2 linked regions of the Prochlorococcus marinus str. MIT 9515 genome follow. The protein of the gene in region 1 binds, or shares a complex with, the protein of each later gene. Links are inferred from orthologs where the notes say so. Each region holds a gene or a part of one and is shown in the gene's direction. Other genes may lie near its edges.

The links.
Region 2: the proteins of mfd (region 1) and uvrA are in contact, whole or in part, in a crystal structure (PDB 4DFC), measured with the Escherichia coli proteins. The link is inferred for Prochlorococcus marinus str. MIT 9515 from one-to-one orthologs.

What each region holds. Positions count from the first base shown.
Region 1 is NC_008817.1:814,784-819,158, reverse strand. What follows is about bases 2-4,044. They hold mfd (transcription-repair coupling factor), read left to right. Parts: upstream 2-316; coding sequence 317-3,844; downstream 3,845-4,044. Other genes in these bases: P9515_RS09675 (hypothetical protein), read left to right, coding at 3,905-4,044; P9515_RS04490 (TerC family protein), read right to left, coding at 2-242. In the rest of the region: more of P9515_RS04490, read right to left, coding at 1-1; more of P9515_RS09675, read left to right, coding at 4,045-4,066. UniProt on the Escherichia coli protein: Couples transcription and DNA repair by recognizing RNA polymerase (RNAP) stalled at DNA lesions. Mediates ATP-dependent release of RNAP and its truncated transcript from the DNA, and recruitment of nucleotide excision repair machinery to the damaged site.
Region 2 is NC_008817.1:1,695,450-1,699,267, reverse strand. What follows is about bases 218-3,703. They hold uvrA (excinuclease ABC subunit UvrA), read left to right. Parts: upstream 218-602; coding sequence 603-3,503; downstream 3,504-3,703. Other genes in these bases: P9515_RS09160 (AAA family ATPase), read left to right, coding at 218-549. Also shown: more of P9515_RS09160, read left to right, coding at 1-217; P9515_RS09150 (glycosyltransferase), read left to right, coding at 3,704-3,818. UniProt on the Escherichia coli protein: The UvrABC repair system catalyzes the recognition and processing of DNA lesions. UvrA is an ATPase and a DNA-binding protein. A damage recognition complex composed of 2 UvrA and 2 UvrB subunits scans DNA for abnormalities.

The sequences.
Region 1 (4,375 bases):
ATATTAGATAATAGAATAAGAAATATTCTAAATAATAAAGAAATAGTGATACCTATATTTAAGGCCTTAGATCTTAATTCTGGACTATCAAGAGATTTAGTGAGTGAAGCCAAAGCTATAGCGTTGTCAGCCGAAAGTAGCAATTCTAAAATAATTAAAATTGGTAGAAGTGTAAGAATCTCAGACCAACTATCAACTTGATCTAGCGTTGGAATAAAAGAATTTATTGCGGCTGAATCCATCTATTATTATTCACAATCTTTATAAAATATAATATAATATAACCTTAAGTAGTAATCAAGTTAATTAGAAATAAATGAGTTTAAACTCCTTAATTAGTTATATTTCAAATTCACAAATTATAACAGAGTTAGTAAAAAGAATTGAAAAAAATAAAGAACTAAATATCATTGGGTCTAGTAGATATGCAAAATCTATTATTATAAATAGTTTAGCAAAAAAAGAAAATAAAAATATTATACTTGTGAGCCCTAATGAAGAAATTGCTTATAAATGGTATGGATATTTTAATAGTATAGGTAACAGAAATATCTTATATTATCCACCTAGTAAAAATTTACCTTACGGATCAATTAATAAATCAAAAGAGACTGAATATTCACAGTTATCAGTTATCTCAAAACTAATAAATAATGACAAAGAAGAAAAAAATATAATAATAACAACTGAAAGATCTCTTCAACCACATTTAATTAAAAAAAATATATTTAAGCAAAAAATAATAACACTTAATAAGGGTTTAGCTATAGAAATAAAAGAGTTAACAAGTCAGTTAGTTTCATTAGGTTATAACAAGGAAAATCTTACTTCACAGGAAGGTTCTTGGAGCAGAAGAGGAGAAATAATTGATATATACCCAGTTAACAATGAACTACCCATAAGAATAGAATTCTTCGATAATATTATTGATAAAATTAGAGAATATGATCCAGTAACTCAAAGAACGTTAGATAGTATTAATAAAGTTGAGATTGTACAGGTTGGATATAATTCATTAATAAGAGAAAAGTTAGAACTACTATCAGACGAAGGGGTTTTTAATTCAGAAGAAATAACAACTAAAAATAATCTAGATAGATACTTAGGAATAATTGAAGAATATCCATCTAATCTTATAAATTATATAAATGAAGATTCAATTATTGTTATAGATGAAATAGATGACTGCACTAAATTTGCAAACAATTGGTATATTGAATCAGTTAATAATTTTGATCATTTCAAAGATGAAATTACTCAAAACTTACGGTCCAATAATATAAATATAAAAGTTAAACCTAATCTACATGAAAAATTCGAGTATATATTAAAAACATTCAGTGATTTTATTGTAATAAACTTGTATGAATTTGAATCAAAGAGAAATTTAGATAACAGATTTCTTTTATCAGATAAACGTATAAATTCATCCTCTAAAAACATAGGTAAACTTTCAAAAGAAATTAATAAATTTATCTTAAATAAAGATAAAGTCTGGATATTATCTGCACAGCCATTAAGAACAAGGAGTTTACTCTTTGAACATGATTGCAATACTAATTATTTGGAAAAACCTAATGATCTTGATAACGCTTATAAATTAATAGATATTCCTACACCAGTTATTATTAAAAATAAAAACAACTATGAAATAGAAGGTTTTTATCTCCCAATATGGAAGATAATTTTAATAACAGATAAGGAATTATTTTCACAACAAGCTTTATTTAATAATGTCTTTATAAGGAGAAGAAAAAGGAGCGTAAATTCAAATATAAATGTTAATAAAATTAATCCTGGAGACTATATAGTTCATAAAAATCATGGTATTGGACAATTCTTAAAATTAGAAAAAATAAATATAACAGGTGAATCAAGAGACTATCTAGTTATTAAATATCTTGATGGAAAAATAAGTGTTGCTGCTGATCAACTAGGGAGCATAAACAGATATAGATCTACTGGTAAAATTATGCCCAAAATAAATAAATTAGGAGGAGCAGAATGGTTAAAAATTAAAGATAAAAATAGAAAAATAATAAAAAAAGTTGCTTATGATATTCTAAAACTTTACGCAAAAAGAGAGAAACTTAAAGGCCATATATATCCTGAAGATGGACCGTGGCAAAAAGAATTAGAAGAGTCATTCCCTTACCAACCTACTCCTGATCAACTAACAGCCGTGAAGGAAATCAAAATTGATATGGAAAGTGATAAACCTATGGATAGATTAGTTTGTGGAGACGTTGGTTTCGGAAAAACAGAAGTAGCAGTAAGAGCAATTTTTAAAGCAATTACATCAGGGAAGCAAGTGATTTTACTTGCTCCAACAACAATTTTAGCTCAACAACATTGGAGAACTTTTAATAATAGATTTTCACCTTATCCAATAAAAGTTTCTTTACTTAATAGATTTAAAACTAGTAGTGAGAAAAAAGATATTTATGCTGGTTTAAAAAATAATAAGATTGATTTAGTTGTAGCCACTCATCAAATTTTAGGAAAAGAAATCGAAATAAAAAATTTAGGATTGCTTGTTATTGATGAAGAACAAAGATTTGGAGTTAGACAAAAAGAAAAAATTAAAAATATTAAAACTAATATTGACGTGTTAACTCTATCGGCCACACCAATACCACGGACCCTTTACATGAGTTTGTCTGGCCTTAGACAAATGAGTTTATTAAATACTCCTCCACCATCCAGAAGATCAATTAAAACATATTTATCTGAAATTGATATGGATGTAATCAGAACTGCAATAAGTCAAGAACTTGATAGAGGTGGTCAAATCTTTTACGTTCTTCCAAGAATATCGGATATTGATCAAGCCGTTAATAAATTAACAAATATGTTTAATGATTTAAAATTTATAGTTGCTCATGGCCAAATGAATGAAATAGATCTTGAAAATGCAATGATTGCATTTAATAATGGCGAGGTAGACTTGATGATTTGCACAACAATTATTGAAAGCGGATTAGATATACCCAAAGTAAATACAATCATAATTGAAGATTCACATAAATTTGGGCTATCGCAACTCTATCAATTACGAGGAAGAGTCGGGAGAAGTGGGATACAAGCTCATGCATGGTTATTTTATCCAAATTTAAACAACATTAATGAAGCTTCCAAGCAAAGGCTAAAGGCTATAAAAGATTTTTCTGAACTAGGAAGCGGATATCAACTTGCCATGAAAGATATGGAGATAAGAGGAGTTGGAAGTTTATTGGGGGAAGAGCAAAGTGGAAAAGTTAATGCAATTGGATATGATCTATATATTGAAATGTTACACGAAGCAATCTCAGAAATAAATGGTCAGGAAATACCGGAAGTAAAGGATACTCAAGTAGATTTGCCAATTAATGCTTTTATCCCTGCAACTTGGATATTAAACCGAGAAGAGAAACTAGATGCTTATAAAGAAGCTACAGAATGTAATACCCACAAGGAGCTTACAGAGCTGGCAACTGACTGGTCTAATAGATACGGAGTTTTACCCAAACCTGTTGAATCTTTAATACTTTTAATGAAGTTAAAATTATTAGCAAAAAAATGTGGCTTTAATAAAATTAAACTTAAAAAACCTAACATAATAATAGAGACTAGATTAAAAATCTCAACATTTAAACTTATTAAAAAAGCGTTACCAACAAATATTCAAAATAAATTTAGTTTTGAGGAAGATGATCAGTTCTCAAAAATAACAATTAGAGGGATAGGTATTACTGATATACAAAATCAAATTGATCAGTTAATTTATTGGTTAGGTTTATTTGTAAATGAAATAAATAACTTCGATAAAAATACAGTTGAATCCAAAAACTTAAATATTAAATAAATATTTAATAATCACGAAAGAGTCTAAATTCCGTTAGGTTTGTAAAAATTTACTTATTGTATGGGCGAATACATCGATGTCGGATTGCAAAGTTCGATGTTACCATTTACATTATTACTTTCATCAATTGCGGTTGGAGCTTACGCACTAATTGATTTTGAGACTGAAAATGACGATGACGATTCTGATTCAGGAAGTGGAGGATTAATGAATCCTATTTAAATTTTTAATTTAAATTAATTCTTCTTTTTTTTCTTTTCATAATTTTAATAAATCTTGAGAGGGAGCCCAACATCAGAATCAAAGCAAATATTAAAGAGATAATAATAAACAAACCTATACATATTTCGTAAAAATATGACAATGACAACAAAAAATTAGCAAATAATTTATTGAAATTATTAGACAGATTATTTAAGATGGATATTTGATTTGGAATTATATAATTAAGATAAAAAATAAATATACTAAGAGACAACATAATAATGCTTTCATTTATTAGCTTTCTCTTGGATTTTCTTCTTAAAGTTA
Region 2 (3,818 bases), 880 kb from region 1 along the record:
GAAACAGCTGATCAACTTCAAAATTCTGTAATTTCTATTTTAAAAAATTTAGGGTTAGAGAACGCAGATTTTTCAATTGAATTTTCAAAAGTTGCATCTTCTTCAGAAGGCAATGAGACGATAGACTTTCTATTTTCGGCAAATCCTGATCAAAAGTTAGCGCCATTATCCAAAATTATTTCTGGAGGAGAAATGTCAAGATTTTTATTAGCAATAAAATCTAGCATTTCTCAAAAATCTAATACTTTTTTCTTAGATGAAATCGATAATGGTTTAAGTGGGAAATCATTATATTCTTTAGTTGAATTAATAAAAGCTACTGCACAGGACAGGCAGGTTTTATGTATTACGCACCAGCCTTTATTAGCAGCAACTGGTAATTCTCATTTTAAAGTCAAGAAAAATGTAATTAATGGAATAACTTTTACTTCTGTTCTTAAATTAAATACAAAAAGAGAAAGACAAAATGAGTTAATTGAACTTATAGGTGGTGGTTTTAGTGAAGCAAATAGTTATGCATCTACACTAATCGATAAAGCAGCCGCATAAATAAAAAAATATAGACTATAATGATAATTCTTTAAATCAATCAAGATTTAAGCATGGTTAAAAAAAATATTGGTATCAATGAAGATAATTCCATAAAAATCCGAGGTGCTCGACAACATAATTTAAAAAATATAGATTTAACTCTTCCAAGAAATAAATTTATTGTTTTTACAGGTGTTAGCGGTAGTGGTAAAAGCTCTTTAGCTTTTGATACTATTTTTGCAGAAGGTCAAAGAAGATATGTAGAAAGCCTTTCTGCTTATGCCAGACAGTTTTTAGGTCAAGTTGACAAACCAGATGTAGATAATATTGAGGGATTATCCCCTGCTATATCTATAGATCAAAAATCAACGAGTCATAATCCTCGATCAACTGTTGGAACAGTTACTGAGATACAAGATTATTTAAGATTATTATTTGGACGCGCTGGAGAACCTCATTGTCATCATTGTGGGTTGCCAATTGCTCCGCAAACAATTGATGAAATGGTTGATCAAATAGTTTTGTTGCCTGAAGGAACAAGGTATCAATTGCTTGCACCTGTCGTAAGAGGTAAAAAGGGAACTCATGCAAAATTACTTAGCGGATTAGCCGCAGAAGGTTTTGCTCGAGTAAGAATTAATGGTGAGGTTAGAGAGCTTGCAGATAGTATTGAGTTAGATAAGAACCATATTCATAATATCGAGGTTGTAGTAGACCGATTGATTGCTAGAGATGGAATTCAGGAAAGATTGAATGACTCTTTACAAACTTGCCTTAAAAGAGGAGATGGGCTTTCTATTGTTGAAGTTGTTCCTAAAAAAGGGGAAACTTTACCTCCCGAGTTAGATAAAGAAAAATTATATTCTGAGAACTATGCATGTCCAATTCATGGATCTATTGTTGAAGAATTGTCTCCAAGATTATTTTCTTTTAATAGCCCTTATGGTGCTTGTTCCGATTGTCATGGTATTGGCTATTTAAAAAAATTTACTGCAGATAGAGTAATACCTGATACTTCTTTACCTGTTTACGCTGCCATAGCTCCTTGGAGCGAAAAAGATAATACATATTATTTTTCGTTACTTTATTCAGTAGGACAAGCTTATGGTTTTGAATTAAAAACTCCTTGGAAAGATCTCAGTGATTTACAAAAAAATGTCTTACTTTCGGGATCTGATAAGCCAATTTTAATTCAAGCTGATAGTCGCTTTAAAACTTCTAGCGGTTTTGAAAGACCTTTTGAGGGAATTTTGCCAATCCTAGAAAGGCAATTAAGTGAATCTAATGGAGAATCAGTTAAACAAAAGCTTGAAAAATATTTAGAATTAGTTCCTTGTAAAACATGTTCAGGTAAGAGATTAAAACCAGAAGCACTCGCTGTTAAACTTGGCCCCTATAACATCACTGATTTAACTTCTATTAGCGTCTCAGAAACTTTATCTCATATTGAGAAAATAATGGGTTTAAGTAAAAATAAAACAGAAATTGTTCTCTTGTCATCTAAACAAAAACAAATAGGTGAATTAGTTTTAAAAGAAATTCGATTACGTTTAAAGTTTCTTATTAATGTAGGTCTGGATTATTTGACACTAGATAGACCAGCCATGACTTTGTCTGGTGGAGAAGCTCAGCGTATTAGATTAGCAACTCAAATAGGAGCAGGTTTAACTGGTGTTTTATATGTATTGGATGAACCAAGTATCGGCTTACATCAAAGAGATAATGATAGGTTGCTTGAAACATTAAAAAATCTCAGAGATTTAGGTAATACTCTTGTTGTTGTAGAACATGATGAAGATACTATGAAATCTGCAGATTACTTAGTGGATATAGGGCCCGGTGCAGGCGTTTATGGAGGTGAAATTATTGCAAAAGGTACATTTGAGGATGTTTTAAACTCAGAAAAGTCTTTGACTGGCGCTTATCTCAGTGGGAGGAAGTCTATTCCTACACCAAGTGTTAGAAGATCTTCAGTTAAGAAAAGTCTTATACTAAATAATTGTGTTAAGAATAATCTCAAGGATATATCAGTTGAATTTCCTTTGGGAAGATTAGTTTCTGTAACTGGTGTAAGTGGTAGTGGGAAAAGTACATTAGTTAATGAATTATTACATCCTGCACTTTCACACTCTCTTGGTTTAAAAGTTCCTTTTCCTAAGGGTGTTAAAGAATTAAAAGGTATAAAAGCTATTGATAAAGTAATTGTTATTGATCAATCTCCTATTGGAAGAACTCCTAGATCAAACCCTGCTACTTATACAGGTGCTTTCGATCCGATTAGACAATTGTTTACTGCCACTGTAGAAGCTAAAGCTAGAGGTTATCAAGCTGGCCAATTTAGCTTTAATGTTAAAGGGGGTAGATGCGAGGCTTGTAGAGGTCAAGGAGTTAATGTCATTGAAATGAATTTTTTGCCTGATGTTTATGTTCAATGTGATGTATGTAAAGGTGCTCGTTTTAATAGAGAAACGCTTCAAGTTAAATATAAAGGTTTTAATATATCAGATGTCTTAGAAATGACTGTTGAGCAAGCAGCTGAAACTTTCTCTGCTATTCCTCAAGCTGCAGATAGATTGTCTACTTTAGTTGATGTAGGACTTGGTTACGTTAAATTAGGCCAGCCAGCTCCAACATTATCTGGTGGAGAGGCACAAAGAGTAAAATTAGCAACTGAATTATCAAAGAGAGCTACTGGAAAAACTTTATATTTAATTGATGAGCCAACAACGGGATTAAGTTTTTATGATGTGCATAAATTAATGGATGTTATTCAACGTTTAGTAGATAAAGGTAATTCTGTAGTAGTTATTGAGCATAATTTAGATGTTATTAGATGTTCAGATTGGATAATTGATCTTGGACCTGATGGAGGTGATAAAGGTGGAGAAATCATCGTGGAGGGTACACCTGAAGATGTTGCGAAGCATGCAACAAGTTATACAGCCAAATATTTAAAGCAAGCTCTAAATTGAGTAAATAATTAGTTGTATTTCTTTGCATTCTATATATTATTATTTTTGAAAATCTTTTTATAAACTTATGAGAACCTACTGTTTTCAGGGCTTTTAGTCCTCTATACTTTTTATAAATTAATAAATCATAATGCTTTCTTAATATTTCTTGTTGAAATTCAGCTTATCTCTAATAGGAGATTGTATCTGAAACGTGTGAAATGGGTTTAAAATTTTTATATTTACATTTGCATGGTTTAATACGTTCCAGTAGCCTTGAATTAGGTAGGGATTCAGATACTGGTGGGCAAACGCAATATGTATTGGAATTAGTCA